DNA from 3 places in the Priestia sp. TGN 0903 genome. Region 1 is predicted to be linked to each of the others. Evidence: riboswitches for the same ligand, from Rfam matches in the RefSeq annotation. Region 1 holds a riboswitch; each other region holds the start of a gene.
What was found. Region 1 has a riboswitch for S-adenosylmethionine ahead of ACRPLY_RS08220 (hypothetical protein). Riboswitches for the same ligand answer to the same signal wherever they lie in the genome.
Positions count from the first base shown of each region.

Region 2: another riboswitch for S-adenosylmethionine. It lies ahead of ACRPLY_RS15075 (bifunctional homocysteine S-methyltransferase/methylenetetrahydrofolate reductase); the one in region 1 lies ahead of ACRPLY_RS08220 (hypothetical protein).
Region 3: another riboswitch for S-adenosylmethionine. It lies ahead of mtnK (S-methyl-5-thioribose kinase); the one in region 1 lies ahead of ACRPLY_RS08220 (hypothetical protein).

Region 1 is NZ_JBOZGL010000002.1:357,796-368,763, reverse strand. It holds gene ACRPLY_RS08270 (NAD(P)-dependent oxidoreductase) at 9-650, opposite strand; gene ACRPLY_RS08265 (MgtC/SapB family protein) at 926-1,588, opposite strand; partial or broken gene ACRPLY_RS08260 (class I SAM-dependent methyltransferase) at 1,694-1,792, shown strand; gene ACRPLY_RS08255 (poly-gamma-glutamate hydrolase family protein) at 1,848-2,567, shown strand; gene ACRPLY_RS08250 (hypothetical protein) at 2,629-3,138, opposite strand; gene ACRPLY_RS08245 (PLP-dependent aminotransferase family protein) at 3,161-4,570, opposite strand; gene ACRPLY_RS08240 (GNAT family N-acetyltransferase) at 4,683-5,081, shown strand; gene ACRPLY_RS08235 (GNAT family N-acetyltransferase) at 5,111-5,950, opposite strand; gene alaP (alanine permease AlaP) at 6,191-7,594, opposite strand; gene ACRPLY_RS08225 (DUF1540 domain-containing protein) at 7,910-8,068, opposite strand; gene ACRPLY_RS08220 (hypothetical protein) at 8,169-8,513, opposite strand; SAM riboswitch class I at 8,577-8,678, opposite strand; gene ACRPLY_RS08215 (hypothetical protein) at 8,800-9,096, shown strand; gene ACRPLY_RS08210 (GNAT family N-acetyltransferase) at 9,109-9,555, opposite strand; gene ACRPLY_RS08205 (hypothetical protein) at 9,637-10,077, opposite strand; gene ACRPLY_RS08200 (glycosyltransferase family 2 protein) at 10,185-10,968, opposite strand, start outside.
Region 2 is NZ_JBOZGL010000004.1:102,120-113,087, forward strand. It holds gene ptsG (glucose-specific PTS transporter subunit IIBC) at 1-1,743, opposite strand, end outside; gene glcT (glucose PTS transporter transcription antiterminator GlcT) at 2,014-2,862, opposite strand; gene ACRPLY_RS15050 (hypothetical protein) at 2,994-3,866, opposite strand; gene ribH (6,7-dimethyl-8-ribityllumazine synthase) at 4,249-4,719, opposite strand; gene ACRPLY_RS15060 (bifunctional 3,4-dihydroxy-2-butanone-4-phosphate synthase/GTP cyclohydrolase II) at 4,811-6,004, opposite strand; gene ribE (riboflavin synthase) at 6,021-6,680, opposite strand; FMN riboswitch at 6,959-7,109, opposite strand; gene ACRPLY_RS15070 (YkvI family membrane protein) at 7,216-8,250, opposite strand; SAM riboswitch class I at 8,583-8,689, shown strand; gene ACRPLY_RS15075 (bifunctional homocysteine S-methyltransferase/methylenetetrahydrofolate reductase) at 8,797-10,635, shown strand; gene metH (methionine synthase) at 10,636-10,968, shown strand, end outside.
Region 3 is NZ_JBOZGL010000004.1:155,845-166,812, reverse strand. It holds gene ACRPLY_RS15355 ((Fe-S)-binding protein) at 71-790, shown strand; gene ACRPLY_RS15350 (LutB/LldF family L-lactate oxidation iron-sulfur protein) at 808-2,247, shown strand; gene ACRPLY_RS15345 (LutC/YkgG family protein) at 2,225-2,938, shown strand; gene ACRPLY_RS15340 (PAS domain S-box protein) at 3,224-5,380, shown strand; gene ACRPLY_RS15335 (methylated-DNA--[protein]-cysteine S-methyltransferase) at 5,400-5,903, shown strand; gene ACRPLY_RS15330 (hypothetical protein) at 5,904-6,068, opposite strand; gene ACRPLY_RS15325 (hypothetical protein) at 6,143-6,382, opposite strand; gene mtnA (S-methyl-5-thioribose-1-phosphate isomerase) at 6,507-7,565, opposite strand; gene mtnK (S-methyl-5-thioribose kinase) at 7,601-8,773, opposite strand; SAM riboswitch class I at 8,909-9,060, opposite strand; gene ACRPLY_RS15310 (carbon-nitrogen family hydrolase) at 9,152-9,934, opposite strand; gene ACRPLY_RS15305 (pyridoxal phosphate-dependent aminotransferase) at 10,047-10,968, shown strand, end outside.

The sequences.
Region 1 (10,968 bases):
CTTTTCCTTTATCTAGCGTCGGATACAACGGTAAAGCGTTCGTTTACATGCTCTCCTCGCTCAATTTCATCAATAACTGCAATGGCGTAATCCGCATAGCTGACATGGCTGTTTCCTTCTGAGTTTAAAATAACATGATCTTTCCCTGTTTTATAAGCATCCGTTCGTTTTCCTGAAGGATTAAAAAATGCTGCTGGGCTAATGAACGTCCAATTAATATCGCTTGTACTTTCTAAGTCTTTTAAATTTTGGGCTTGGTTGTCAGCTGTCGCTTTGTACTCTTTTGGAAAATCAGGCGTATCTGCTAGACGCGTCGTTTTCTCTTCATCTACAAACAAACTTCCTGCTCCTCCTACAACAAGAAGACGAACGTCCGGAGCTTGTTTAAATACATGAATTAACGATTGCCCCGCTTCTACATGTAGATGTTCTTTTCCTTCGGGAGCTCCAAACGCATTGACCACGGCATCGAAACCTTCGATATCTTTTGCCGTGATATCAAAAATGTCTTTTTCAAGTGTACGAACATCTCGTTCCTCTACTTTGCTCGCATCACGTACAATTGCCGTTACATCATGTCCGCGATTTAAAGCTTCTTTCACGATAAAACTTCCTGCTTTTCCTGTAGCACCTACAACTCCAATTTTCATTTTATAACCTCCAGTAAAATTCTCTATATTTAGGTAATAGCCTTTTTTTGCTATGATAAAACACAGCAAAACGGTTTAAGCAAGATAGAGAGAACAAATTGGATAAATGAGTTAGTATGGATTACTTTTAACACCGAGGTTAATTCCCGTGCAAGGCTTCGCTTTCCGGGGGCGGCCGCTGAGCCTCTTCGTCGCTTACGCTCCTGCGGGGTCTCACCTGTTCCGCCAACTAAAATACGTTTCTTCCAGTCTCTTTTGAAAAAATAAATGAATGCTTATTCAATTTCAATAAATAACACGTGAGCCATAGAGTGAATCGATTTAATCAATTCTACTTTATTCCCTTTCTTTTTTGCCTTTCCTTTTATTTCAACAAAATAGAGCAGCTCACCTTGATGATGATCTTGGTGAATTTCGTAAGACGAAATCATAATATTTTCTTTTTCAATCTTATCAAGCAGCTCATAAATATCCTCTTGATTTGCTGCACGAAACTTAATTAAAATGGAATGAGTAGAAAGAGATGTAAACATTACGTTCAATATTTCTAAGCCAATCAGCACTAATATAGTTGCGCTAATGCCGACTGTATACATACCGGCCCCAATGGTTAAACCAATTCCCGACGTTGCCCATACGCCTGCGGCTGTTGTGAGCCCTCTAATATGATGCTTTTGAATAATAATCATACCTGCTCCTAAAAAACCAATACCGCTTACTACTTGTGCGGCCACCCGGCTCGGATCAAGAGCCATATGATCTTGATGAAGCACATCTGAAAAGCCATATTTCGAAATTAGCATAATCAGCGTGCTACCGACAGCAACTAAAAAATGAGTGCGAAACCCTGCTTCTTTAGCTCTAAACTCTCTTTCTAAACCAACCAAAGCTCCTAACAAACCTGATAGGGCTAGACGACTAATAAAAGCTGCGGTCATTCTTTCTCCTTCTTTCTCTTCACTTTTTCACAAATGCACCTATTAACTATTTCTATTTTTGTTATAATTTACTATAACTAATTTTTAAAGTGGAGGCTAATCAAAGTGGATAAAGTTATCGATTATTACAGCAGATTTGATGAGTGGGGACGGTTAGAACGAGAACCTATTGAGTTTCAAGTAAACTGGCATTTTATCAAAAAGCGAAAAAATTAATAATCACCTCTATTTATCATAGAATAAATAGAGGTGATTATTAATGAACCGTTTATTCAAATGGAGTACAAGCATTTTGCTATGTTTGATGTACTGCTTTTTGATTCCCCCTCCTTCTTATGCAAGCGGTGACTATTACTCTTCCTATGCAGAACTGCAGCAGCACGAAATTTTTCACCAAGACTACGACATTCGCTACGAGCAGCGCTTTAGCTATTTATCCATTATGGCCATTCACGGCGGCGGAATTGAACCAGGTACATCAGAAGTTGCCAAAGAACTCGCCGATCGCTTTTCCGCTTCTTATTATTTATTTGAAGGCATCAAGTCCACTAACAACGGAGTTCTGCACATAACCTCAGAAAACTTTGATGAACCGACGGCTAGAGGAATGGCTCAGCAAAGCATGTCCGTTTTGACGATTCACGGCTACAGCGGCAGTCAGCCTATCGTGTATATAGGTGGAAAAAATCAGCTTTATAAAGAGCTGATGAAGCAATCACTGCGCAAAAACGGCTTTACCGTCCGTGAAGCTCCTTCTGACATAGCGGGAACAAGCGAACAAAACATTGTGAACGATAATCTGCTAAAAGCCGGAGTGCAGCTTGAACTCACAGCCGAACTAAGAAAATCATTTTTCGCAAACCATGACTGGTCGAGAAACAACCGCATGAATGTAACACCGCTTTTTTATACATTTGTTACTTCCTTACAAGAAGCATCTTCTTCCTATCAAACTTTCCTTTACCTTCAAGTTCACTAATTTATCGACTCTTGCCTTATTCCTTGATTTCCAGACAAAAAAACCAGCGCAGTCTGTGTAATCAAACGCGCTGGTTTTTATCTATTTCTCTCGCTAAAATAGATCGTTTAAAGCCTTTTTGCTCAAAAAATTCTTTGATTTCACTTGGACTTTGATAAGAAAGTCTAATCACATAGTAGTTAATATATTCAATCCAAGCAAACGCGTAAAGGCCTAGAAAAAAAGCAAGTCCCTTAACCCCTAACTGCATATAGTGGTAAATGAGTACACCTAAACCTAACGTAAGAAGAATTTTATTCATTTTTTTAAAAAGCAGAAACAACTGAATGTAGCTGGAGGGCAAATGAGAATCTTCTTTTCGGCTCACCCGCCTCCATTTCATAAACCAGTACAAGCTTCCTTGAAACAGGATAAACTCAAGTATAATAAAAGCATACACACTTGAAAACGTTGTTAAATAAAAAGCCAGATGAGAAAACTCATTTAAGTACCCTATCCACAGCGCAGCAAACAGTAAAGCTGCCGTAAGCTCTCCTGTCCATAAACCAAACAATTTCCGCTTTACTTTCATAGAAATCCCCCCAGCGTACCTCTCAATCCTTCTGTTCAAACCAAGCTTTAAACAGCAGGTTTACACCTGTTTTTATTTCTCCATCAGACAGTCCTGCAAATCCAAGCAATACATAGGGCGTGTTGTTTTCACCCGCACTATGATAATAAATAGATGTTGGATAAATCGTTACCCCTTGTTTGGCAGCTGCTTCTATTAGTTTCTGTTCACTCATTCCTTTTTTTACCTTAAGAAGAATATGCAAGCCAGAATGTTCTCCAATAACATCTACACGTTCTCCCATAATAGTAGTCAAACAATCTAGCAGCAGCGCTTGTTTTTTACGGTATGCTGTTCTCATTTTATTCAAGTGACGTTCCCAGTGCCCTTCTTTCATAAACAGAAAAAGCGTATGCTGATGAAGCCTTGAAACAGGCTGTTTAAAAAGTCCACAGTGTTTCATATAACTTGTAAGAAGCCGGTGTGGCAGCACGGCATAACTTATTCGAAGAGAAGGCATCAACGATTTTGAAAACGTACCCGTATAAATAACGCGATCGTCTTGATCTAATCCTTGAAGGGCCGGAATCGGTTTTCCTTTATAGCGAAATTCTCCGTCATAGTCATCCTCTATGATATAGCCATTCGTTTCTGCCGCCCACTCTAATAGTTCAAGTCTTCTTGCTATCGGCATGACCATCCCAACAGGAAATTGATGAGACGGCGTAATGTACACCGCATCCGCTCCGCTTTCTTTCAGTTCCTTCACTTTCAAGCCAGAACTATCAAGAGAAATAGGGACGACCGACATGCCTTGTTCTTGAAAAACGTGCCTCGTTCGGTGAAAGCCTGGGTTTTCGAACCCAATTATCTTTTCTTTTCCTAGAATGACAGAAAGCAGCCACATGAGGTACTGTGTACCTGCACCTATCACAATTTGCTCCGCTGTGCAGCGCACTCCTCTTGAATGATAAAGATACGCTGCAATTTCTTGACGAAGAAGCAGTTCGCCCTGTGGATGTCCGCTATAAAAAAGCTGGCTTTCATCATGATAAATTGTTTGAACCGTTAGCTTTTTCCACGTGTTATACGGAAATTTTTCTACGTCTACCTTTCCATGGCTAAAGTCAATGACAGTTGATTTCCCTTCTTCTTGCGGTAAAGAGACATAGGCGGGAGGCTGTTTTTGAAGCACGACTTCATTTTTTATCTCTTTTACAAATGCTCCTTTCCTGGCTAGTATCTCGATATAGCCTTCAGCTTCTAACTGTACATAAGCCGCTTCAACCGTATTTTGGCTAATGCTTAAATGAAGAGCTAACTTTCGTTTAGAAGGCAGTTTTTCATGAGGCGGAATGGTGCCTTTTTGAATTTGTTTTTTTATGTAAGTATAAAGCTGCATGTATAAGGGATCTGCTTTTCTTTTATCGAGCAAAGGCATTAACTCTAACATGATGTTCTTTCCTTTCTAACTGACACTATTAAATTTACTGTTTCTGACACTTATTCTCAGTTCAGATTCTTCATATACTGGACTATATCTTATAAATCAAGGAGATGACACAATGACCATTACTTACAAAACCAACGTCTCAATCCGTGCCGAACAAGCTGCTGAAGTGTTTGTACATTCAGGTATTAAACGTCCGGCACAAGATCTTGATCGGATTCAAAGAATGCTTGATCATGCTTCCCTTACCATTACCGCTTGGAAAGACAGCGAACTCATTGGCATAGCCAGAGCGTTAACAGATTTTAGCTACTGCTGCTATTTATCGGATTTAGCTGTCGTAAAAGACTATCAAAATCAAGGAATCGGCACACAGCTCATCAAGCACGTTCAATCAGAAATCGGTGAAGAAGCCGCGCTCATTTTACTTTCCGCTCCTTCTGCAATGAACTACTATCCAAAAGTCGGCTTTCATCAGATTGATAATGGGTTTAAAATTGGGAGAATTCGGTAGACGCGAAGAAAGGAGCTTCTCCTTTCTTTTTATCCAAACGCCTGAGCTGCTATAGCAAAAAGGTTGCCCTGTCTAGCAGATAGGGAATTGACGCCATACGCCATAACAGGAGGCTCATTTTGAAGCTGAAATCCGTGATTTTCCACAAGTTTCTTTAACGTTTCCTCATGAGAAGACAGGTCAATTCTCAGCTTTTCTTTGTAACTCTTCGCTAGTTCATCAATGACTAGCATTGCTGCTTCAGCGTGTGGAGCAACTACGGGACCAATCACGATATTGCTCGGGGTACGAACCGCTAAACCATAACCCATTATTTTATTTTGTTCGTTTTGTAAGACAACTGCTTTTTCAGCTTGCTGAATTCTACTTTTTAAAAATAGCTTTCTATTATCTCCAAATGCTGCTTCATCAAGCTTTAAAACCTCTTTGAAGTCCCTTCTCGTTAAGGATCGTGTATAAAACCCTGAAGCTTTAAATGCTCTTGGTATGTATTCACTGCTTATATATTTACTTACATAGTCCACGGTTTTGAACCCTGCTTTTTTATATAAGTGCTCACCTTCTTTTGTCGCAATTAAGTAGGCATTCACCTCAGGAGAAAGAATTTGCAAACAGTGCTTCATGAGCTGCCCGGCTAACCCTTGTTTTCGATAATCTTTTCTCACAATTACCATTCCTATAAAAGCTGACTGATTTTCATATAAAACTACTGCTACGCTTGATACAATGTCACCTTTCTCATTTCTATGTCCAAATACGTCTCCAGTTGAAAAAATCGTATGTAAATCCGCTTCGCTATAATCCCATTTTTCCAACTTAGATAGCACTAGCAAACCCTTTATGTCTTTTTCACTAAATCTTTCTATCATTTCTGCCTATTTCCTCCCAACTTTTCGATGCACTGTGTGGCGTTAAAAAACGTAAAACTACCATACTTATCCACTTCCAATTACCATTTAATCATTAATGAATTCTCTAACTAAATAGTACAGAATAAATAGAATATTTTCTACATTATTCATATGTATCAATAATCCCTTCAAAAAAACTAATCATTCGCACATAAACTAATGAAAAAAGACCTCTTTCCAAGAAAGAGGTCTTTTCGTTCATTTCACTAGCTTTTGCTCAGTCCCAGCTGAACCTTGACTTCGTTTATGAAATCCTTTTGCGTAGTACGCGATAATAAGACCGATAAACCATAGTGGTCCGATAATAACTGCAATTCTTGTATCTGGATTGTACGCCATAAGAACAACCACCAGCGCTAGGAACGCAAGTGACACATAAGACGTTAACGGAAATAAAGGCATTTTGTATTTTAACTTTGCCTCTTCACCTTTTTTTAGCGTTTTGCGATACTTAATTTGAGAAAGCAAAATAATTCCCCAAGTCCAAATCGCACCGAATGTTGCAATGCTTGTTACCCACGTAAATACTTTGGCAGGCACAATGTAGTTTAACGCTACTCCGACTAATAACGCACCCGCTGATGCTAAAACAGCTTTTCCAGGTACGCCGCCTTTTGTCAGCTGACCGTATCCTTTTGGAGCTTCTCCGTGCTCTGCTAAGTTAAACAGCATACGGCCTGTACTAAAAATACCGCTGTTACAAGAAGAAAGAGCTGCTGTTAGCACCACAAAGTTAATAATGCCTGCCGCTGCTGGAATCCCGATTTTTTCAAATGTTAATACAAACGGGCTTCCCTGTGAACCAATTTCTTGCCAAGGATAAATCGACATAATGACAAATAATGCACCAACGTAGAAAATAAGAATACGCCAAAAGACCGAATCAATCGCTCTTGCTAGAGATTTTTCTGGATTTTTCACTTCTCCCGCGGTAACGCCGATCATTTCAATTCCTAAATATGCAAACATAACCATTTGCAGCGACAGTAAAATACCTTTGAATCCGTTCGGGAACAGCCCGCCGTTGTCCCATAAGTTTTTAATACCCGTCGCAACGCCGCCGTTGCCGATTCCAAACACAATCATTAATAATCCAACGGCAATCATTAACACAATCGCTAAAATTTTAATAAGTGCAAACCAAAATTCCAGTTCACCATATGCCTTAACAGCTAAGAAGTTAACTGTTGTCATGATGACAAGCGCCGATAACGCCCAAATCCAGTTTGGTACATCCGGATACCAATATCCCATATAAATACCAACGGCTGTAATTTCAGCCATACATGTTACAACCCATAAAAACCAGTAGTTCCAACCTGTTAGATAACCAGCAAGGGGCCCTAAATAGTCGCGCGCGTACTTGCTGAATGAACCTGCAACAGGTTTTTGAATCGCCATTTCTCCAAGTGCTCTCATAATAAAAAACATAATCATTCCGCTAAATCCGTACGCCAATAATATTCCCGGCCCTGCTAATTTAATAGCAGATGCAGATCCAAGAAACAGCCCTACCCCTATGGCTGCTCCTAAGGACATCAGCGTCACATGTCTTTCTTCTAACCCGCGTTTCAATTCTTTCCCCTGAGTTTTCCCCTGCATAAACGTCTCCCCTTTTTCCAATCTGTCAAAACGAGATGAATACAGCTTTTTGTTAGCGCTTTCATATAAATTTATGCTAAAAGTCAGCTAGGCTGTATATTTTTATTCTATCACCTTTCTCTCGTTTTTCTTTTGTCGAAAAACAAAAAAATTATCGTATCATTTTGTTTAAACGCACAATTAGACGTAGACACTGCTTTTTTACTATGTATTTATTATCGCACCTAAGTAATAGTATTTTTTAAAAAATAGAAAAACGCCGACTCAACTCCGTCAGCGCATCGTTCATTTTATGCTTTTTTATAAAACTAGCATTTATCTCGCGGGTTCAAAAGTTTTACAGCCAGGTTCTTCCGTTTCAGAAACATGGTGACTACTTTCAGGACTCACAACGTAAATGGACTCTGCACTGCATTTATTTCCCGATTTCCAATACATGCACTCATTCACTTCACATAATACACCTTGGGCCACTGTTATCCCTCCTTTTTTTGTCTTATCTATTTACTACCCGAAATAGAACGCTTCTAACATTTACATGCAAAAAAACCGCTTGTTTATCAAGCGGATCCTTTTACTGCGTGTGTTCAACATACTGTTTTTTAGCTAAATATAATTCACGACTCAGCGTGATCCGCCGTTCTCTCAAGTTCCTTAATTTAACTTGAAACTGTTCATTAGTTGGCTCTTCTTGAATTAAGCGATACGTAAAAGAAATATCTTCATTTAACTGTTTAAAATCTTCCCATATTTCTTGAACGAGTGCGGATTGTTTGTCTTCAAATGAACGATTTTGCTTCGTTTTTAGCGCGGCTAAAATTTCCTGCTGCCACGTTTCGTCTTTTAGTTCTTTTGCTAACAAGTATAGATCTAAATAATCATCAACGCTTAGCGCCTGTTGTGTATTTTTCAATGTCATCACCTTTTCTATACGAAATGTTTCTTCCTAAGAAGAGGATTTCATCATAGAAAAAGATTCCTCTTCTTATCTGTCAGAGCTAGGCTATGCTGGAATTAGCACCATTCAATAATTGTGGTTGCTGAGGCTTCAAAGGGCCAGTCCCTCCACCTCTCTAGATAAGAATATTTCGTTTTTAAATTATTTCTGACTATTCTAATATGTTTTATATGTTATGTCAATAGCTTTTCAATAAAAAGAAAAAAGAAGTAAAATATGGTATGCTTTCATAAAGGATGGTGAGCACATGAAACGATATATGTTATCTGCTTTTTTGGGAAGCTTGCTGCTGCTTCTCAGCATTGCTTTTTCATCTACTTTCCATATTGCAATTGTCAAAACAACCGGAAGCATTGGAGGGATTATTTTAGCAGCAGCGGCTTTGATTATGAACGCACTTGAAGATCCCCCCTCCTCAGATCATACAGGTAGAGGAGCTGTTGAAGTACTAGATAAAGGCGCTGTTTGGGCTACTTATTTACTTTTACTTTCATTACCGAACCTCATCGCATGTATAACATCTTATGTTTTATGGACTCGCTGACATTCACCAACATTACGGACGTTTTGCCACCTGTAGGCTCATTGATATTTGTTTATCTACAAATCCAAGTTCACGGTACACATGCTGTGCAAAATTCCCAGCATGAACGCTGAGTCTGATTTCAGGGTATCCTTTGATAGACAATTCATCAATTGCTTTTTGCATTAACGGCTTGGCTAGACCTTGCCCGCGGTATTCTGGTAAAACATATAACTCGTAGATAAAGCCAATTTCTGCTTTTGAAAAGAAGTCGGCAGATGGACCGACAAAAACCCAGCCTGCAAGTTTATTTTCTTGTCTAGATACTAAATAATAACACCCTTTTTCAAGGGCATTATCAATTAGTTCATTTACGCGTTCAGTTGACGGTTGAAACTGATGCGTTGTTCCTTCAAACAGCGCATCAGCAGATTTCGTCCGAATTTCCTGTATTTCTTCTTCAGTAGCTTTTGCAATCATCACAATCTCTCCTTTCGTGTTCGTTTTCCACATACAGAGATAAATTCCTGCAAAAAAAAGTCTTCGCCTAAGCGAAGACTTTTATTTAAATTCAAAATGTTCTTGATGGTTGCCTTGTTCATCCGTCCAGTTAATCATGATGTCTAAGCCTGCCGCTTTTCCAGGAACAGCAAAATTGGCATAGCGAAAACGCTGACCGCTTTTGCTTAAGTTAGACCTTTCAATAGGAGAAAACAAGCTGTATTTCGCCTTATTTTTTCCTTCGTGCCGAAAAGCTTGGACCTGCACACGCTCTACGTCTTTTCCAATGTTTTCAACGGTTAATCCATATGTATGATAGACGTTATTTTTCCACTTTAGCTGATTATCTCCCGTCATGCTCGCTTTTGTCAGTTCGACCGACCATTGTTCAGATGATTTCTTCATTGGAAGTTTCTCAATCGAAAGAGCGCTGACATGAATGGTTGCAAAAGCAAGCCAAACAAAACAAAAAGTGCTGACTGTATAAAGTAGTCTTTTCATAGATTTTGATCTCCTTAGAAATTTTAGTAGTAGCATCTCCTATTACCTTAAAAATTATGATAAACACTTTAACAAAAAAGCCTCTCCATTCAGGAGAAGCTTCTTAATTAATGCATCAGCAAATCTTTTTGTGTGTCTAACGAGTGTTTTGTATATAAATCTCTTTCAATCGCATATTTAGGACGCTGTTTCACTTCGTTGAAAATCTTGCCAATGTATTCTCCGACAAGACCTATTCCCATTAGCTGCAGGCCGCCTACAAGCCAAATTGATAAAATAAGAGACGTCCAGCCAATTTGCGTATGATCTAAATATTTTTGAATCAGCGCATAAATGCCAAACAAAATACTAAAGAGAAACGAAGCTCCTCCAAGCAGCGTCAGTAAGCGTATAGGTGCTACGCTAAAAGACGTAATCCCGTCAAATGCAAAAGCGAGCATTTTCTTTAGCGGATATTTTGACTCACCCGCCGTCCGTTCTTTGCGGTCATATGTGACTTCCGTGGAGCGAAATCCTACTAATGGTACAAGGCCCCGCAAAAAGACGTTTCCTTCTTTATATTTCATGAGTTCACCAAGAGCACGTTTGCTCATAAGGCGAAAATCAGCGTGATTTTGAACGAGCTGAATTCCTAGCTTGTTCATAAAACGATAAAACCCTACTGCCGTGGTTCGTTTGAAAAATGTATCGGTTTCTCTGCTGTCTCGAACGCCATATACAACTTCATACCCAAGCCAATATTTCTCTACAAAAGTACGAATGACGCTGATATCATCTTGCAAATCCGCGTCAATGGAAATGACGCAGTCAGATTGCTTATGAGCTGCTTCTAGTCCTGCAAGCAAAGCATTTTGATGTCCTACATTTCGCGCTAACTTTAACCCTTTTACA
Region 2 (10,968 bases), on a different contig from region 1:
TTTTCCGTCCACTGGTGCAACTACTGTGCCTGTTTTCGGAATAATCGCAAAACCGTCACCCATTAATTTTTGTGAAAATACCTGATCTGGTACTTCCGATAAAGGTACCAATTCTCCCTCAATCGGTGAAACAATATCATTACCATTATCGCTTCCTACTTCAGATGTTGCAACAGGTTTTTCAATTGTTTTTGTCTCTTCTTTTGTGACAACCGGTGTTTTGCCATTCATAATGTCTTGAATTTGACCTTTTAACGTGTCAGATTTCGGACCGAAAATAGCTTGAATATTGTTACCAACTTCAAGAACACCAGCTGCTCCAAGTTTTTTCAAGCGGTTTTTATCAACGTTACCCACATCATCTACTGAAACACGTAAACGCGTAATACAAGCATCTAAATGTGTAATGTTTTCTTTACCGCCAAGTGCAGCCAAAATATTTGTCGGAAGCTCTGCTGCTTCTACTTTTACATCTTCTTCTCCTTCTTCTTTATCTTCACGACCCGGTGTTTTTAAGTTAAATTTACGGATTGCAAAGCGGAAACCGAAGTAGTAGATAACTGCTAGAACTAAACCTACTGGAATAACTAGCCACCATGCTGTGCGGTTTTGCATAACTCCAAATAGAACGTAATCGATAACCCCACCTGAGAATGTCATACCGATTTTAACATTTAATAATTGCATAACCATAAACGACAAACCAGCAAATACTGCGTGAATCGCAAATAATACTGGTGCTACGAATAAGAACGAGAACTCAAGCGGCTCTGTAATACCCGTTAAGAAAGATGTTAAAGCAGCTGAACCCATGATACCAGCTACATATTTTTTGTTTTCAGGACGCGCTTCGTGATAAATCGCAAGAGCGGCTGCTGGCAATCCGAACATCATGAACGGGAATTTACCAACTTGGAATGTTCCTGCTGTTAAAGGCACGCCATCTGCTAATTGAGCAAAGAAAATCTTTTGGTCACCATGAATATGTTGACCTGCTTTATTGACATAATCACCAAACTCAAACCAGAACGGAGAGTAGAAGATGTGATGAAGTCCAAATGGAATTAATGAACGTTCAATTAATCCAAATACAAACGCTGATAAAGTTGGGTTTGCATCAATCATGTTGGTAGAGAAAGCATTTAATCCGCTTTGAATTGGCGGCCAAATGAAAATCATAATAACACCTAAAAGAATTGAAAATACCCCAGTAATAATTGGTACAAATCGTTTTCCTGCAAAGAACCCTAAGTAAGATGGTAATTCAATATTGAAATAACGATTATACATGGATGAAGCTAAAATACCTACTATGATACCCCCGAATACACCCGTAGCTAACGTAGGAATTCCTAAGATGCTAGTGTAAGCTGGATTAGCACCCATTTTGTCAGGATCTAGTTGTCCTGTAGCAACTAAGATTGTGCTCATCGTTTTGTTCATAATTAAGTAACCTACGATTGCAGCAATACCTGCTACACCGTCACCACCGGCTAAACCAACGGCAACACCAACGGCAAACAATAGCGATAAGTTGTCAAATACGATTTGACCCGCCTGCGACAAAACATTTGAAACTAATTGAACCCAGTCTGCACCAAGTGCCGGTACTGCATCCAACAATGTAGGGTTTTGAAGCGCTGTCCCTACTCCAAGTAAAATCCCTGCTGCCGGTAAAATCGCAACCGGTAGCATAAGCGCTTTTCCGACTTTTTGTAATACTCCAAAAAGTTTTTTAAACATGGCGCTTACCTCCTTTTATATATTTAGTGTGCAACAAGCTATTTATTTGATACGTGAATCATTAACGCGCTTTCATAAAACGCTTTCTTTAACTAGAAAACTCATTACATCTCCTGGTGTTATGAGGCGAAGTCTTCAATGATTGCGCTTTCTTATAACAAAAAAAGGCATGAGGAAAAAGAAACGACAAATGGATACACTCATCCAATTACACATCGCTTCATTTCTCACTCATGCCTGATCGTATCAGTAACACGTATTGAAATGATTTTATAAATCCGTTTTTGTTATAAGTCGCTGCAAATGCATCGTTAAGTAAACTGCTTCTGCTTCATACACAGGTAAATGTAACGCTTGCTGCATTACTTTTATCACTTTCCAAGACACATTGTAACACAGAGGATATTCTTCTTTCAATAGCAAAGCAATTTTTTTTGGCTCTTCTATTTTTTCTCCTGTTTTTACTCGATCAATGGCAAAATGCAAATGACGAATCAATCTCATATAGTGTACAGATTCTTTGTCTACCTGCAGATGAAGCGATTCTTCAATCACATTAATAATCGTTTGAATAAGCTGCGAGTCTTGATTCACTTCCAGCAGATTTTTTTCAGTCAGCGCGCTGTGAATATGTAGCGCAATAAAACCAATCTCTCCTACTGGAAGCTTCACGCCTATTTTACGACTAATAATTTCTACCACTTCAGATGCGATCGTGTATTCCTCTGGATATAAGGCTTTTGTTTCAAGTAAAAATGGATTTTTAAGCCCCATTCCCTGCTGAAAACGTTTTATCGCAAACGCGATATGATCCGTCAATGAAATGTGTATATGCTCATTCAAAGGAATGTTAACACGCTTTTGAATGTGCGTTACAATATCATTCATCATTTCAATCACGTCTTCATCCACCTGAGCTAAAAGCTGCTTGTACTGTTCTTGCTCTTCTTCACTCTTTAACAAAAACATTTTCTCCACGGCTTTTGCATCGATTTCATCGCCTTTTTTCTTATTGAACCCTATTCCTTTCCCAATTAGCACAACTTCATCATAGGTAAGGTGTTTAGCAATTAAAACATTATTATTAAGTACCTTTTCTACAAAAAAGGACTCTTTCACGAATCCTTCACTCCCCTGTTTCGGCTTTCTATTATTTGCTTTCCTATCTTACAAATAATACGCATAACCGTCAATTCATTTTTCTTTGTTTCAAATATTATTGAACTAAACTATTTGAGTTACGTATTATCTTAGTAGTTCTTTGCTGGAAACGCAACGTCTTTTTTGCTCGTCCCATAACAATTTTTCATAATAAAGTTTTGAAGCATAACGCTCAGAATGAATACACCCGCTTGTAAAAGCGTAAAAAGAACAAGTGAAGTGGTAATAGATACCAGTAAAATCCCATAGTGAATTAGTAAAATATCTACTATACGCAGCCCCGCTATAATGATCCCAGCTCCAATAAAAAATTCTTTGACTACACTCCAAACGAGGAGAATCGTAACAATACAAACATAAATCATCGTTGCATTTACGGAATCATGAGTAGCCGACGCAAACCATCCCGTATAAAACCAATTATTATGAAAGTATGCTAACAGCAGAAACATAATAGTAGAAGTAATGGCGAGCATTCCCAGAAAAAATGTAGCGTAATGCACAAATGTCATATACCGTTCTGTTAGCCATACATACCAAATCTTTGAAATACTAAAGCCTATAGTCATTAAAACGCCTGTATAAATTGTTTTCCACCAGTGATGTGTATAAATATCCCAGTGTAAAAATAATTCTTCAATCCCCATAAACATAGCCGAAATGATTAAAATATAGCGGAATTTTAATTGATAAGCAGCTACCACCATAGCCATGATTGGAAAAGCAAACGTTTGAGAAGTTAAGGACCCAAACAAATTATCAAAATATTCATTGGTCATAAAATCAGGATCGTACTCGTAACTTTCAAACAACACAAATACAACATACTCTAGTACATAAGCCATTCCAATGATAAAAAAAAGCAAAACGACTAGCCTTTTATCTTTTTTACGTATGAATACTGTAAGCAAAACGGCTGTGCTGATAATAATCAATGCAAAAAAAGCAGTATAATGAGGCATAGACGTCTCCCTTTTACGACCTAATTATTACTTAGAGTAAGACGTTTTAGCTAAATTATACATAGCTAGCTGCTATTCAAAAGAGATTGAGACATACTACATCAATCCAATCTAAAGGCGAACAAATCGGATACATGAGATAGTATGGATCGCTTGCTGCACTGCAGGTGATTTCCCTGCAAGTCTTCGCTTTCCCTACAGGAGCCTTCGCCCTGCTCTCCACTCAACAGTTAGAAGCCTACATACAGGAAACCTACGTTGTAATGTAACCCTAACCATGAAAAAATCCGAACGATTCATCGTTCGGATCTTCTTTCAACTACCATACTTTTGTTTCAGCCTCTTTTAACTCTTTAGTTTACAAAAACTGGAATGACCTCTATTATCCTTCAATCATTTTTGAAAGGTTAGCCATTTCGATAGCTGATGCTGCAGCTTCCCATCCTTTGTTTCCTGCTTTTGTTCCTGCACGTTCAATTGCTTGCTCAATTGTTTCAGTTGTTAATACACCAAAGATAATTGGTACGCCTGTTTGTAAGCTTTGAGATGCAACGCCTTTTGCTACTTCATTACATACAAAATCAAAGTGTGGAGTAGCTCCTCGAATAACCGTTCCTAGCGTAATAACCGCGTCATATTTTTTAGATTCAGCTAATTTTTTAGCGATTAATGGAATTTCATAAGCGCCCGGTACCCAAGCCACGTCTACATCTTCATCAGCTACGCCGTGACGTTTAAGCGCATCTTCTGCTCCACTAAGTAAACGCCCCGTAATAAATTCATTAAAACGCCCTACCACGATTCCGATTTTTAATCCTGTGCCAACTAAATTTCCTTCATATAAATGATTCATCTCTTGTTCCTCCTGCTAGTAGTAATATATAGTTATTTACATTTCTTTTCATGAATTAGCTTCATTTGTTATAACGAAAAAAAGTGTAAACTTATAAATGTAATAAATGACCTAGTTTTTTAGCTTTGGTATCTAAGTATTTTTTATTGGCATCCACTGCCGGCATTTGAAGAGGCACTCTCTCTACCACTTCAAGGTCGTAGCCTTTTAGCCCAGTAATTTTGCGAGGATTGTTCGTTAAAAGCTTCATTTGTTTGACTCCAAGGTCCTTTAAGATTTGAGCACCGATTCCATACTCTCGTAAATCCGCAGCAAACCCGAGTTTTTCATTCGCTTCTACGGTATCGTATCCTTCTTCCTGCAGCTTATATGCTCTTAGCTTATTTAATAAGCCAATACCTCTGCCCTCTTGACGCATGTACAGCAGAATGCCGCGTCCTTCTTCTTCAATTTGCGTAAGAGCTGCGTGAAGCTGAGGACCGCAGTCACAGCGCTCAGAGCCAAACACATCTCCAGTCAAGCACTCGGAGTGAACCCGCACGAGAACGGGGCTATTATGATCGATATCACCCTTGATAAGAGCCACATGTTCTTTATTATCAAGTTTATTTGTATATCCTACAGCCTTAAAATCACCAAATGCCGTAGGTAAGCTTACTTCTACTTCACGGCTAATCAGCTGGTCATGTTTGCGGCGGTAGGCAATCAAATCTTTTATTGTAATCATTTTTAAATCAAATTGCTCTGCAATCTTTGTTAAATCCGGTACGCGTGCCATTGTTCCATCTTCATTCATGATTTCACAAATAACACCCGCAGGCTTTCCTCCTGCTAACACGGCTAAATCAACAGCGGCCTCTGTATGACCCGCACGCTGCAGAACGCCCCCGTCTTTTGCAATCAACGGAAAAATGTGTCCTGGTCGTTGGAAATCACTTGCTACCGTTGCTTCATTTACAAGAGCCATAACGGTAGCAGAACGTTCGTACGCACTGATACCTGTTGTACTTGAAATATGATCAATACTTACTGTAAATGCTGTTCCATGTACATCCGTATTGTTCACTACCATCGGGTGAAGATTCAATTTATGCGCAATTTCTTCATTAACAGGTGTACAAATTAATCCTCTTCCATGAGTAGCCATAAAGTTAATAACCTCAGGCGTCGTTTTTTCGGCTAATGCAATAAAATCTCCTTCATTTTCTCGATCTTCATCGTCGCATACAATAACCACTTTTCCCTTTTTTAACTCTTCAATGGCTTCTTCTACTTTATGAAACATCTCTTTCACCTCACTGTTAATTTGTAAAACCATGCTGCTGCAATAAATCCTTCATATTACCTGACCGATTCGAGGCGCCAGGAGTTGACTTGTTAGCCATCATCTGATGCATATATTTAGCTAACATATCGCATTCAATATTCACCTTGTCTCCTCGCTGTTTGTCTCCCACGACTGTGTGAAGCACCGTATGAGGAATAAGAGAAATAGTAAATGATTGATTGCTGACATCAAAAATAGTAAGACTTGTTCCGTCTACAGAAACAGATCCTTTTAACATCATAAATTCACGAAGTTCAGGATCCACTTGAATTTCATAATAAAAGGCATTTCCTTTACGTGTTTTGCTTACAATGGTTCCAATTCCATCAACGTGTCCGCTGACGAAATGCCCTCCAAACCGGCCATTTGCAGCCATCGCCCGTTCTAAGTTAACACGTGATCCAACGGTTAGAAGCTGCAGGGTACTTGCTTTAATCGTCTCCGGCATGACGTCGACCGTAAATTCATTTTGAGAGTAAGCCGTTACGGTTAAACAAACGCCGTTAACTGAAATACTGTCCCCTAAGTTCACATCTTCTAACACGGTCTTCGCATCAATCGTAAGAACAATTGCTTCTGTAGCCTTTTGAATCCGTTTTATTTTTCCAATTTCTTCAATAATACCTGTGAACATTTTCTTCACCTGCTTTGGCGCTATTCCAACTTCTTATGCCGTTTTGAAATAGCAGCTGCTTTTTTTTCATATTTATCTTTCCCCCAACCACTGAAAATAAAAAAGCCCCTTGAACAAATGTCCAAGGGGTCGGCTGAGCTGAATCAGTTTTATCTATGCAAAATTCCGCTAATTGTATACGAAATAAACAGTTATGTTTTGTGTACAAAAACAAGGGTAGCTTTAAAAAAGGCAAACCTGTCCCTTATTAATACAACACAAAAAAACAACTGTGCTTCCTGATCCTTCTCCCATCCAGACTTTTACTGTCGGCTCTAGATTTTAACTAGATCCACCGCTAACATACATCGTATGAAAACGGGTCACGGGCTTAAAAGCATATGCTTTATCACCGCCGGTTGGGACTTACACCCGACCCCGAAGGATAATATATTCGACTGCTAGAGTCTTATTTGTTTTACATTATAGCAAAGTAAAATCGACTTGTCACATCATTTAACTTCGTTTTTCACATCTGTTCTGCAAAATCCAGCTTTTAGCTTATTTTTTCTTTTTTAATACATAGCATCCATACAAAAGCTAGTCCAATATAGCCAAATATCGGATACAAAAACTCAAGAAGCTGAGCATATCCAAATTGCCCGATAATAAAGCATGCCAAGATAATAAACGCAAAAGCTTGTTTGTCATTCAGGGGAAGAAATGATTGAAGCTGTTTAGCGATTCCAAATACATTTCCAATCAATGTAGTAAAAATCTCACCTAACACAACTACCGTAAATAAAACATTCACCCACGCTGAGATATTTTTAACAACGGCACTCATCGGAATATCAAGTTGAAATGAATAAGGCAAATTGGAAAGGGCAAGATGAGTAGAAACAAGCATAAACGTAAGTACACATCCTCCTATTACGGCCCCTTTTTTGATCACGCTCTTATCTTTCACGGAGCTTCCTAATGGAACTAAAACGGCCTGAGCCAAAGCTAGATTTAGGGAAATATATAAAAAGGGACTAACCGCCCACTTCCACTGTGTGACGAGCGTTAAGTCTGGCTTCGTTTGAATCAGTGAGAAATAGCTGACATTTGGCACAAAGATGATAAAAGCAAATGAAAGCATCATCGGCACAACAAGAGAATTAACCATTAAAATACCGTTAATTCCTCTTGCGATAAATATATAAGTTAAAACAATTGTACAAATCATCCCAACAGGAGGCCACAGCCCGAACTGTTCTTTTCCTATTGCCCCCGTACTCGCTAGCATGACTGAAGTTACTCCAAATAAAATGACGATCATTACACCGTTTACCGCTTTTCCAAGTACATCACCAAATAAATATGTATTAAGCTGCTGATAAGAAGAAGCCCCAATTGCGTGCGAAAGCAGCATCATTTTCGAACCTAGCCAAATAAAAAACAAGCCGCTGACCAAAATTCCAACCATTCCAAGTTCCCCGTACTGTGTAAAAAATTGAACAATTTCCTTGCCTGTTGCAAAACCGGCTCCTACAACGGTGCCTACATACGTAGCAGCAACCTGCAGCGTGAGTTTCCACCTTTTCATGCCCATCACCCTTCTACCCTTCATAGTTCACTATATGTAGAAACGGTTAAAAAAAGACGAGCCTTTTATATGTAAATCCTCGCCTCACCCGGTGCTGTTCCTTTTTCGTTTTTTTATTTCCTTCTTGTTTTTTTCATGAAAACCCTTTATCCCTTAACATAACGGCAGTTTTCAAACAAAATATACGGATATTTTCCCTTTAGCTTTTAAATTTTCCTCAATATTTGCTGGAAATTCACAATTTACTGTTGTATAATTTCTAAAAATCAGATAAATTATTAAATAAGTATTCTTTCTATTTAAAAAAATATGTTTCAATTATATACAATTGATTCTTATCATGAGAGGTGGAGGGACTGGCCCTTTGAAACCTCAGCAACCAGTCGTTAGAGACATGGTGCTAAATCCAGCAAGCAATTTATTGCTTGGAAGATAAGAAGGCGAAAAAAGTCTTCTTCTTAAGAAGACTTTTTCTATTTTATCGGCATATTGCATAAAACGAATCACTCGTGAAATAGAAGCGGAACAATTTAAGGAGGTTTTGACATGGGGTTACTTGAAGATTTAAAGTCTAAAATTTTAATTGGGGATGGTGCCACTGGTACCCTCCTTTACTCACACGGTATTGACAGCTGTTTTGAAGAACTAAACATCACCAAACCAGAAGAGGTTTCTCGTATTCACAGAGCCTATGTAGAAGCTGGTGCAAACGTTATTCAAACAAATACGTACGCTGCTAATTATCAAAAACTTGCCCGTTATGGATTAGAAGATTCAGTCAAAGACATCAATGTTGCTGGTGTAAAATTAGCGAAACAAGCTGCAAAAGATCAGGCTTACGTGGTTGGTACACTCGGCGGAATTCGTTCTTTCCAAAAAAATGCTATTAGTTTAGAAGAGGTTAAGCGAAGCATTCGTGAACAAATGTTTTGGCTTTTAAATGAAGGCGTGGATGGCCTTTTATTTGAAACATACTATGATTTCGAAGAATTAAAGACCGTTCTTACACTAGCAAGAAAAGAAACGGATAAGCCTATTATTACTCACGTTTCCCTGCATGATATTGGCGTACTGCAAGATGGGCGTCCTTTAGCAGATGCATTAAAAGAATTAGAAGACTTAGGAGCAGACGTTGTCGGGCTAAACTGCCGTTTAGGTCCTTATCATATGATTCAGTCTCTTGAAGAAGTACCGCTTCCTGATCGTGCTTTCTTATCTGCTTACCCTAATGCCAGCCTTCCGGCGTATGTGGAAGGCAAGCTGGAATATGAAACGAATGAAGACTACTTTGTAGAAAGCGCGCGTTTATTCCGCGAACAAGGGGTTCGCTTAATCGGAGGATGCTGCGGTACAACACCAGCTCACGTACGCGCCATGTCGTCTGCCTTAAAAGACCTGCCTCCGATTACAAGCAAAGTCGTTAAAATGAGACCAGCCGTTACGGTTCAAGAGCGTGAGCAGCAGGATAAACCTCATATGCACGAAATTGTGAAGAAGCGCCGCTCGGTTATCGTCGAGCTGGATCCGCCTAAACAGCTTGGTCCGACGAAATTTTTAGAAGGCGCAAAAGCACTTGATAAAGTCGGCGTAGATGCTATTACATTAGCTGATAATTCTCTTGCCTCACCTCGCATCAGCAACTTGGCAATGGCAACACTGATGCAACAAGAAACAAAAGCACGACCGCTTATTCATATTACCTGTCGCGACCGAAATTTAATTGGACTTCAATCTCATTTAATGGGACTTCATACGCTAGGAATGAATCAAGTGCTTGCAATTACCGGTGATCCGTCAAAAGTTGGCGATTTCCCTGGCGCCACTTCGGTCTATGATTTATCTTCATTTGACTTGATTAGTTTAATCGCTCAGTTTAATGAAGGACTATCTTATTCCGGCAAACCGCTTGGTCAAAAAACCAATTTTTCCATTGCAGCTGCCTTTAACCCAAACGTGCGTCACTTAGACCGAGCCGTTCAGCGCTTGGAAAAGAAAATCGACTGCGGGGCTCACTATTTCATTACTCAGCCTCTCTATTCAACTAAGCAAATTGAAGAGGTATATGAAGCAACCAAACATTTAACAACACCGGTATACATCGGGATCATGCCGTTAACAAGCGCAAGAAATGCTCGATTTATTCACCATGAAGTACCTGGAATTAAATTATCAGAAGATATTCTAGAACGTATGGACGCAACGGGAAATGACCGGATTCGCGGTGAAGTCGAAGGCCTTGCGATTGCAAAAAACTTAATTGATACAGCATATGAGCTATTTGACGGTATTTACTTAATTACGCCGTTTATGCGCTATGAAATGACCGAAATTCTAACACGCTATATTCATGACAAGCAACTCGTTACATCAGAAAGGAAGATATAAATGAGCTCACTTATCGAACAACAACTAAAGAAGCGAATACTCGTCATCGATGGAGCAATGGGAACGATGATTCAAGATGCTGATTTAACCGCTGAAGATTTTGGCGGCGAAGAATATGAAGGCTGCAACGAATATTTGACCCGAACAGCGCCTCATGTGATTCAGCGCATTCATGAAGAGTACTTTGCAGCGGGTGCTGACATCATTGAAACCAATACGTTTGGCTCAACATCTACCGTACTTGATGAATATGATTTAGGCCACTTGGCGTATGAATTGAATATCGAAGCTGTGAAGCTTGCTTGTGCAGCTCGCGATAAATATTCAACTCCC
Region 3 (10,968 bases), on a different contig from region 1:
AATAGCATTAAGTCATCTGATGACCTGTTAACTAAAAGAAGTAAAATGATCAGCTTGGAGGGAGCAAATGATGAAAGTATCTTTATTTGCCACATGTTTGATTGATATGTTTCAAACAAATGTAGGAAAAGCGACGGTAGAATTGTTAGAACGATTAGGATGCGAAGTGGATTTTCCAAAGAGTCAAGTATGCTGCGGGCAGCCTGCGTATAACAGCGGTTACGTAAAAGAATCAAAAGAAGCAATGAAAAACATGATAAAAGCGTTTGAGCATGCAGAGTACGTTGTATCTCCATCAGGCTCGTGTGTGACAATGTTTAAAGAGTATCCTCATCTTTTTAAAGGTGATGCTGCATGGCATGAGTCTGCCGTGAAGCTTGCTGATAAAACGTATGAGCTAACGGATTTTATTGTAAACGTTTTAAAAGTAGAAGACGTGGGAGCCAGCTTAAATGGGAAAGCCACTTATCATTCTTCCTGTCATATGACGCGTTTGCTAAACGTAAAAAAAGAACCTTTTACACTATTAAACAATGTAAAGGGTCTTGAAATGGAGAATCTTGAAAACAGTCATAACTGCTGCGGATTTGGCGGGACGTTTTCGGTTAAGATGGGGCAAATCTCTGAACAAATGGTCGATGAAAAAGTGGGCTGTATAGCTAAAACAAACGCGGAGTACTTAATTGGAGCTGACTGCGGCTGTCTTATGAATATTGGAGGAAGAATTGAACGAAAAGGACAGCCTGTAAAAGTGATGCATATCGCTGAAGTGTTAAATAGCAGAATGTAAAGAAAGGAGAATACCGAATGTCTATGAAAATAGGAAACGATCAGTTTAAAAAACGCGTCGATGACGGAGTCAATAATGCGTTTATGCGCTTTGCGGTTTCAGGTGCTCAAGAGCGCTTAAGAAGCCGTAGATTAGATGCGGCGGAAGAATTAGGGAACTGGGAAGAATGGAGAGCGCTTGGCGAAGAAATTCGTCAGCATACGCTTGAAAATTTAGATTACTATTTAGAGCAGCTCACGGATAATGTAGCTAAACGCGGAGGCCACGTTTTTTTCGCTCAAACAGCTGAAGAAGCGAATGAGTACATAAAAAATGTAGCGAGGCAAAAGCAGGCAAAGAAAGTCGTTAAATCCAAGTCAATGGTTACAGAAGAAATTCATATGAACGCTGCTTTAGAAGAACTGGGCTGTGAAGTTATTGAAACGGATTTAGGAGAATATATCCTGCAAGTAGATGATCACGATCCGCCTTCTCATATCGTAGCTCCTGCACTTCATAAAAATAAAGAACAAATTAGAGATGTATTTCAGGAAAAGCTTTCTTATAAAAAAACGGAAAAACCTGAAGAACTAGCTCTTCACGCCCGGGAAATGCTGCGAAAAGAATTTTTATCAGCTGATATTGGCATCACGGGATGTAATTTTGCGATTGCAGAATCTGGGTCTATTTCACTTGTAACCAATGAAGGAAATGCAAGGTTAACAACTGCCCTTCCTAAAACGCAAATTACGGTTATGGGAATGGAACGAATTGTGCCAACGTTTGAAGAGTTTGAAGTGTTGGTAAGCCTGTTAACTAGAAGTGCAGTAGGTCAGCGGCTTACAAGTTACGTAACAGCGCTTACAGGACCTAGACTTCCAGGAGAAGTAGACGGACCGGAAGAGTTTCACCTAGTGATTGTAGATAACGGACGATCTGCGATTTTAGGAACTGAGTTTCAATCTGTTTTACAGTGTATTCGCTGTGCGGCATGTGTGAATGTATGTCCCGTGTATCGCCATATTGGAGGGCATTCATATGGATCTATTTATTCAGGTCCGATTGGAGCTGTATTATCCCCTTTGCTTGGAGGCTATGAAGATTACAAAGAGCTTCCATATGCTTCAACTCTATGCGCAGCCTGTACGGATGCCTGTCCGGTCAAAATTCCGCTGCATGAGCTATTACACAAGCATCGTCAGCGAATTGTCGAAAAAGAAGGAAAAGCACCTATTTCGGAAAAGCTGGCGATGAAAGCATTTGGCTTGGGAGCAGCTTCTTCTTCTCTATATACAGTGGGCGCTAAAGTAGCACCGGCAGCTCTTACTCCTTTTATGTCAGGAAGCAGTATTTCAAAAGGACCTGGTCCATTAAAAGCGTGGACGGAAAGCAGAGAGTTTCCGGCGCCTACAAAAGAGCGCTTACGAGATTGGTTTGATAAAAGGAGTGATGATGATGAACGGAAGCATTCAAAATAGAGACAGTTTTTTAGATAATATTGCAGCTAATCTTAAGCGAAGCAGGCGAACAAGCGGCGTAGTAAAGCCCCAATGGAAGCATGCTCCTCAGCATGAGGTCTACCGCAGCTATTCGCCGGATCAACTAAAGAAAGAGCTTGAAAACCATTGCGAACGCACTCATACTCGCTATGTAGAAACATCATCACAACACTTGCCAGCTGCGCTTGAAGAAGCCGTAGCGAACTATGGAAATGGTCTTGTGAGCACGTGGGATGATCCTAGGTTTTCCGAATATGGATTGAATCTGCTGATGGAGAAATGGGAAACAAGCAGTAGCCTTCATGTATGGAATTCTGCAAAAGGCGATGAGAATATTAAACTAGCTGAACAAGCAAATGTAGGCATCACATTCAGTGATTTGACGCTAGCGGAATCCGGCACAGTTGTTTTGTTCAGCAGCGGTGCAAAAGGACGATCGGTCAGTTTGCTGCCGGCCACTTATATTGCGATCATTCCTCAAAGCTCCATTGTCCCTCGCATGACACAAGCTGCTGAAATGATTCATGAAAAAGTAGAGCGAGGAGAAACGATTGCTTCTTGCATTAACTTTATTACGGGACCGAGCAATTCAGCTGATATTGAAATGAATCTAGTCGTTGGCGTGCATGGACCTATTCAAGCCACTTATATTGTAGTGAATGATCGATAGAGGCTGGGGAAAACGTATTTTAGCCGAAGTGAAAAACGAACCGTGAATCAAACATGTTGATTCACGGTTCGTTTTCTTTGTTATGTTGAGCATAGGTTTCATTTTGTTATGTCCCAGCCTCTTTTATTCATGCTCCTTTTTTAAATAACGGGAGAATGTGAAGAAATGTCGCATTTTGAATAAACGTGACTAATTTTAAAAAGGTAAAAAGCAAATCTTGTAGAATACTAAGTCTATAGATAAAAGGTGGGGAAATGGGAAGTGCAAAAGAAAGGAGCAATGAGCATGTCACCACACAGAGAATTAACATCTGAAGCTGCGCAAAAGCAGCAAGGTGAATTAGAGCAGCTACGAGCTATTTTTAATGACGTATTAGATGCCATTGTCGTATTTGATGAGTATTTTCAAGTTATAAATGCCAATGAATCAGCCTGCGGGCTGTTTGAAAAAACAAAGGATGAGCTATTAACGTATCAAATGAAAGATTTTCTCATGTATTTTCCGTATGACATGATTGAAGCGTACTATCCAGCGCTTTTAGAAGAAAGCTATTTCAAATATGAAGGCGCGATGACGCTTCAAAGCGGCATGATGAAACATGTTGAATTTACTTCACACAAACATAGTCACATGTCGGGCATTATTGTGTGTACATTTCGAGATATTACACAGCACAAGGTGATGGAAAACGAACGGTTTATTAGTCATCATATGTTTATGGATGTATTTAATGAAGCGGTAGATGGAATTGTTATTTTTGATCGAACTGGTCAGCTTATCGACGCGAACCCTTCATTTTGCGAGCGATTAAATTATACAAGAGCACAGCTTTTAACCAAAACGTTAGAGGAGCTTGTAGAACCTACTTATCATTATAAAGTGAAAAAATTATGGAGAACTCTGCATCAAGAAGGAAAGACAAGCGGCGAGCTGCCGATTAAGCTCGAAAATGGAGACGTTACTTTTTTTGAATTTACCACAACGGCTAATATATACAGTCAATACTATATGTCCATTATGAGAGACGTGACGGAAAAACGGCTGATGGAGCAGCAGCTGTTGAGAAGCGAAAAAAATTTCAGGGCTATTTTTGAAAATGCGATTGAAGCCATTTTGATTTGGAAAGACGATGGGGAAATCTTAAACGCTAATCTTGCTTCGTCCCGTACTTTCGAGCTGCCGTTGAACAAATTGATTGGAAGTAATTTGTATACGTTTATCGATAAGCAAAGCTTTAGTGCATTAAAAATGCTGCAAACATTTCAAAAAGAAGGAGAAATTCGCAATCAGCTTCCTTTTTACATGCCAAATGGAGAAATCAAACAGTTGGAATTCACAGGGAAAAAAGGCATTATAGAAGGAGACCATTTAACCATTTTTCGAAACATTAGTGAACGTACAAAAATCGAACAAGAGCTTCGGAATAACGAAGAGAAATTCAGACAGATTTTTAATGGTTCGATCGATGGGTTAGTTTTATGGGACGGCAAGCGAAATATTATTGATGTGAATTCTTCTCTTTGTGATATTCTCGAACTCAGCAAAGAGGAGATTTGTGCGCATTCCATGGAGGATTTTATTTCTTCAGCGAATTTAGATGCGGTCATTGAGCATAAAGAAACAATTGAGCAAAAAGGGGAAGCTGAAGGAGAGATTACGTACGTTACGGGGAACGAAAAAGTTAAAAACATCGAATTCTCTACGAAAAAAGATATCTTGCCAGGTCTATATATGACGCTTTTAAGAGACGTAACGGAACGAAATCAAATGCAGGAGCAGATTCGGAAATCGGATACCCTTCAAGTAGTCGGACAGTTAGCAGCTGGGATTGCGCATGAAATCCGCAACCCGATGACGGCTTTAAAAGGGTTTGTTCAGCTGCTAGAAAGCAGCATTCAAGAAGATCACTCTCTTTATTTTGATATTATTAAATCCGAATTAAAAAGAATCGAAACCATTATTACAGAGTTTCTAGTACTCGCTAAGCCACAGGCCGTAAAGTTCGAAAAGAAAAATCTAGCTGCGGTTGTTAAAGAAACGATTGATTTATTAAATGCTCAAGCGCTTTTAGAAAATATTCAGTTTGAACTAAGTGTGTCCCCTCAGCTGCCAATGGTATACTGCGAGCCGAACCAAATTAAACAAGTACTAATAAATGTAATTAAAAACGCAATTGAAGTTACGTCAAACGGGGGAAGAATTTTTGTTGAGGTCTATTCTACAGAGCCGCACTACGTGACGGTCTCCATTCGAGATCAAGGAGACGGAATGCCCGAAGAGCGCATCAAGCGCTTAGGAGAACCATTTTATACGACAAAAGAAAAAGGAACGGGGCTCGGTTTGATGGTCTCATATAAAATTATCGAAGAACATAAAGGGCGAATTGAAGTGGAAAGCAAAATAGGAGAAGGAACAGCTTTTCGTGTTATTCTTCCAGCCTAAACAGAAAGGATAAGCGAGTATGTACTATGGAGAAATGAACTTATTTTCTGATTTGAAAATTTATATTGTAGCCTCGGAAAAAGGGGTTCAACATATTTGGTTTGATAGCGATGATCACAACGAGCAGCTTAAAAAACTTGTCCATGACGAGAATTATCACCTTGTGAAAGAAGCGAAGCGGCAGCTTCAGGATTATGCTGAAGGGCGCACGCTAACATTTGATGTGCCTTTGGATATAAAAGGAACAGACTTTCAAAAAGAAGTGTGGTTAACGCTTAAAGGTATACCTTATGGACAAACGTGGTCTTATAGTGATGTAGCGGAGTCTGTTAATCGCTCTAAAGCCGTAAGGGCTGTGGGACAAGCGAATCGTCGAAATCCACTGCCTATTATTTTACCTTGTCACCGTGTTATTGGTAAAAATGGAGCTTTAACAGGTTATGCAGGTTCCCAAACTCATATAAAAGAAAAACTATTAATGCTTGAAAGAAATGTAGCAAAAGGCGCTCTGGAGTTAAAATAACTATTCACCGTCTAATTTCCAGCCTTCTCCCTGCACAAAAACACCGTCAATTTGCTGAGGAGAAGGGAGGGAATTTAGTTCTTCATCTTTGGATAAATCGAATAGCTGATATTGCTGCTTGCGATTCAACGCTTTGTTTTTATCCGTTTTTTGCTCTGCACTCATTTTTACTCCTCCTTATTCAAAAAGAATCCCCTATAATATATGTAGAAAAATCAGAGAGTACTGTTACAATTGTGTTACAAATGCAGCCAAAAAGCGCTGTTTAATAAAAAAGGTTGAGACATAACAAAATCAATGTCATCTAAAGATGAACAACTCGTATAGATGAACTGAACCGCTTGTGACACCGCAGTTGATTTCCGTGCAAGACTTCGCTTTCCGCGGGCGGCCGCTGAGCCTCCTCGTCGCTTGCGCTCCTGCGGGGTCTCACCCCTTCCGTTTTCCCCGCAGGAGTCTTCGCCTTGCCCTCCAATCAACTGCTAGAGGGAACGAAACAGATAAAACGATATTTACCATCACAAAAAAACGAACCACTAATCAACATGTTGATTAGTGGTTCGTTTTGCAGTGGGGCTAAAATACTTTTGTCCCAGCCTCTTGTTATTGAGCAGATTGCAGCAAAACTTTTTGAATGGATTCAAAAGACGGGGAATGGATAACTCCATGCTCTGTAATAATGGCCGTAATCAGTTCGCTTGGCGTCACATCAAAAGCTGGATTGTACACAGAGATTCCGTCTGGAGCAATTTGCGTATCTCCAATGTGCGTTACTTCTTTAGGTGAACGTTCTTCAATAGGGATGCTGCTTCCGTCTTGAATAGATAAATCAAATGTGGACTGCGGCGCTGCTACGTAAAATGGAATACCGAATGCTTTCGCTAAAAGAGCAAGTCCATACGTTCCAATTTTGTTAGCCGTATCGCCATTTGCTGCAATGCGGTCAGCACCTACAATGATCCCATTAATTCCTTTTGTTTTAATGGTATGAGCAGCCATATTATCCGTAATCAGCGTAACGTCTACTCCCGACTGCTGAAGTTCCCATGCTGTTAAGCGAGAACCTTGAAGAACGGGTCTTGTTTCACAAGCAAATACTTCAAGCGGAATATCGCGCTGCTTAGACAAGTGAAAAGGTGCTAATGCTGTTCCATAATAAGCTGTAGCAATTGAACCAGCATTACATATTGTCATGATTTTATCTTTCTTTTTAAATAAAGAAAGGGCATGATCTCCAATTCGGTAGCACGTTTCTTCATCTTCTACTTGAATTTGAATCGCTTCATGAACAACTTTTGTTTTAGCTTCATTAACGGACGAAGCGGATTCAGCGCTTTTCGCTACGCGGTCCAATGCCCAAAATAAATTGACGGCAGTCGGGCGTGAACTAGCTAAATACTGTTGATCTAGAGCTAGCTTTTTGTTAAATTCCTTGACTGAATCCGTGTCATAGCTAAGCGCAGAAAGAGCAAGACCAAAAGCCGCCGTAATGCCAATTGCAGGGGCTCCGCGTACTTTCAAGGTAGTGATAGCATCCCATACGTCTTTAATGGTTTGCAGCTTAATATATTCAACTTTGCCAGGAAGCTGCTGCTGATCTAATAAAGTAATATATGATTCATTCCATTCCACTGAGCGCGGAAGTGATAGTGTATTTGTCATGCTGATACCGATCCTTTCATTGTGTACATTATTCGTTATCGAAGTAAATGTTCAAATTCATTTGGTGAAACGTCTTGTTGGTGCAGAAGTAAATAGCGTCCAATTTTTAACGCAGTACGTTTAGCGTTAATTTTTCTTTCCTCTGAAGAAATTTCGTCTAAGTCCGCCACGTGAGCTAAGCCAATCGTACGTCGAATGATTTCACACCCTGCATATCCAACAGCATCTTGCCACGTTTGCGTTAAAATTTCATGTAACAAGCGCTCATCTTTAGCGAAAGGTTCAGTGTTTTCAGAATGCCAAAGCGCAGTAAAGGTATCTTTAAATACGTTCCATGTGTTCGTAATGTGTGCAAATAACGGTTCGCGATCTGTTTTTCGAGAAAGAGCATTTAAAAATAAATTTGCAACAAATTGGCCTAAATCGAATCCAAACGGACCGTAAAAAGCAAACTCTGGATCAATCACTTTCGTTTCTTGACTGCTAGCAAATATGCTTCCTGTATGTAAATCACCGTGAATTAGCGTTTGGGCATTTGTTAAAAATTTATATTTTAATTTTGCTGCTTGTAACTTTACATCTCCATCGTTCCACAATTCTTCTACATCAGGACGCAGCGCTTTTTCAAATTCATTTGTATCGATATCAAAAAAAGGATCTGTAAAAACTAAATCTTCCGTAATATTGCATAAGTCCGGATTGCTGTACTTGACGACTTCTTCTTTTTTATCCTGAGGCTTTAAGGCAAAATCCGACGTTTTGAACGCAATATGTCCTAGAAAAGAACCGATATGCTGTGAAAGCAGGGGATAACTTTCTCCTTGAATAAGTCCGGCGCGGGAAATCGTTAAATGAGACAGATCTTCCATGACCGTAACAGCAAGCGTTTCATCGTGGTAATACACAGCTGGTACGAGTTCAGGGGTAAATGCACCGAATTGCTTGAGCGCATTGCTTTCAATCGTGGCACGGTTCAAGGATAGAGGCCAGCTCTCGCCTACAACTTTTGCATAAGGAAGTGCTTGTTTGACGATAATGGATTTATTCGTTTGATCATTTATGATGTGAAAGACGAGATTTAAGTTGCCATCACCGATTTCACGGGCAGTCAGTGCTTCTGTGGCATCAAAGAGACCTAGCTTTTTCACAAGTTTGATTGCTGAAATTTCTGTTAAAGGCTGATACTTCTCTGTTTTTGTTGTTGACATTAGAATCCCTCCATAGTTTATTAAACTGATTTGTTTACTAAGTTAATAGGTTTAAGAATGTATGGAGGCTTTTATAATTTTAGAAAATATAAAAGCCTCTTTCGTTGGAAAGAGGCTTGATTGTAGTGTTCAAACCTCTTATCTGCCAGAAAGAATTACTTTCTGTTGGAATTAGCACCGTGCCTTTGTAAAAACATGTTTTACGGGTGTGATCCATCTTAGGATGGAATGACGGTCGGTTGCTGGGCTTCACAGGGCCAAATCCCTCAGCCAACTCTTGATAAGAGTACGATTACTTATTCAATTTTGATTTGTTTGAAAATTTTATGTTATCTGGTGAAAATCGTATCATGCAAAAAAACGGCTGTCAATACATAATTAATAAAATTCTGTGCGGCGATCTGTAAAGACAGGAATTTGTTTACGAATTTCTTTTACAAGTTCCAGGTTAACGTCGGCACTTAAAAGTTCTTCGCTATCGCCAGCTTCAGCGATTATTTCTCCCCACGGATCGATGACTAAGGAATGTCCGGCAAATGTGTTATTAGGATCTTGGCCTACACGATTACACGCGATTACATAGCATTGATTTTCGATTGCGCGGCTAATGAGCAGTGCTTTCCAATGGGCAAGTCTTGGAGCCGGCCACTGAGCAACAACAAATAAGACTTCTGCTCCGCTGCTAGTATGCACGCGAATCCATTCTGGAAAACGAATATCGTAACAAATAACTCCTGCGCATAAAGACTGTTCAAGTGTAAAAAGATTTTTTGCTGTTCCTGCTTCTAGATAGAGGTGCTCATCCATTAATTTAAATAAGTGCAGCTTACTGTATTGTGATACTTCACGACCTTTTCGGTCAAAAATATACATCGTATTTGTGACGCCTTGCTCTGTTTTTTTCGCGATCGAACCTGCCACAATATTTACTTCGTTCGTTTTAGCAAATTGAGAGATTAATTGCTTGGCTTGCTGTCCTTCATCATCGGCAATTTCGTCTAGCCGCGTCAAATCATAAGCTGTATCCCATAGCTCAGGAAGCACAAGGATGTCAGGGTTTTCTTTTAGAGCTTCCGTCATTTTTTGTTGAATATATTTTCGGTTTTTAGTTGGGTTTCCAAACGCAATATCAAGCTGCAAACACGTGATTTTTACACTCACTTTATCATCCGTCCTTTTTTTAGTAGTTGAAAAAAATGACTTTACAAGTTGAGTATTACAATATATTATTTGTGACTAGAATTTCAAGAATTTTTTGAGAAGGTGTGCGATGATGAAACAATTTGAGCAATCGGAACTATTAAAAAGTTTACCAAAACAATTTTTTGCATCACTTGTGGGCAAGGTAGGAAAAGTAATGGCCCAAGGGCACGACGTTATTAACTTAGGGCAGGGAAATCCTGATCAGCCTACTCCTTCACATATTGTAGAAACACTCCAAAAAGCAAGTGCTAATCCTATGCATCATAAATATTCTCCATTTCGGGGGCACCAGTTTTTAAAAGAGGCCGTTGCGACTTTTTATAAACGAGAATATGGCGTTGATGTGGATCCTGAAAAAGAAGTAGCTATTTTATTTGGCGGAAAGGGTGGACTTGTTGAAATCCCGCAGTGCTTGTTAAATCCTGGAGATACGGTGCTGGTTCCGGATCCTGGATATCCTGATTACTGGTCTGGAGTAGAGCTTGCAAAAGCAAAGATGGAAGTGATGCCGCTCACGGCTGAAAATCATTTTCTGCCCGTATACGAAGAGATAGGTGAACGTGCTAAAGAACAGGCAAAGCTCATGTTTTTAAACTATCCGAATAATCCTACCGGTGCAGTGGCAACGGCAGAATTTTTTGAAGACACCGTGGCGTTTGCTGCCAAGCACGATATTTGTGTGGTACACGACTTTGCCTACGGAGCCATTGGATTTGATGGTAAAAAGCCAATCAGCTTTTTACAGACTCCTGGTGCAAAAGAGACGGGAATTGAAATTTATACTCTTTCTAAAACGTATAACATGGCGGGATGGCGAGTTGGATTTGCTGTAGGAAATGAAAGTGTAGTAGAAGCTATTAATCTTCTTCAAGATCATATGTATGTCAGCCTCTTTGGGGCGGTTCAAGAGGCAGCAGCGGCAGCTCTGTTAGAATCTCAACAATGTGTGAATGATTTAGTTAAGCGCTATGAATCTAGACGCAATACCTTTA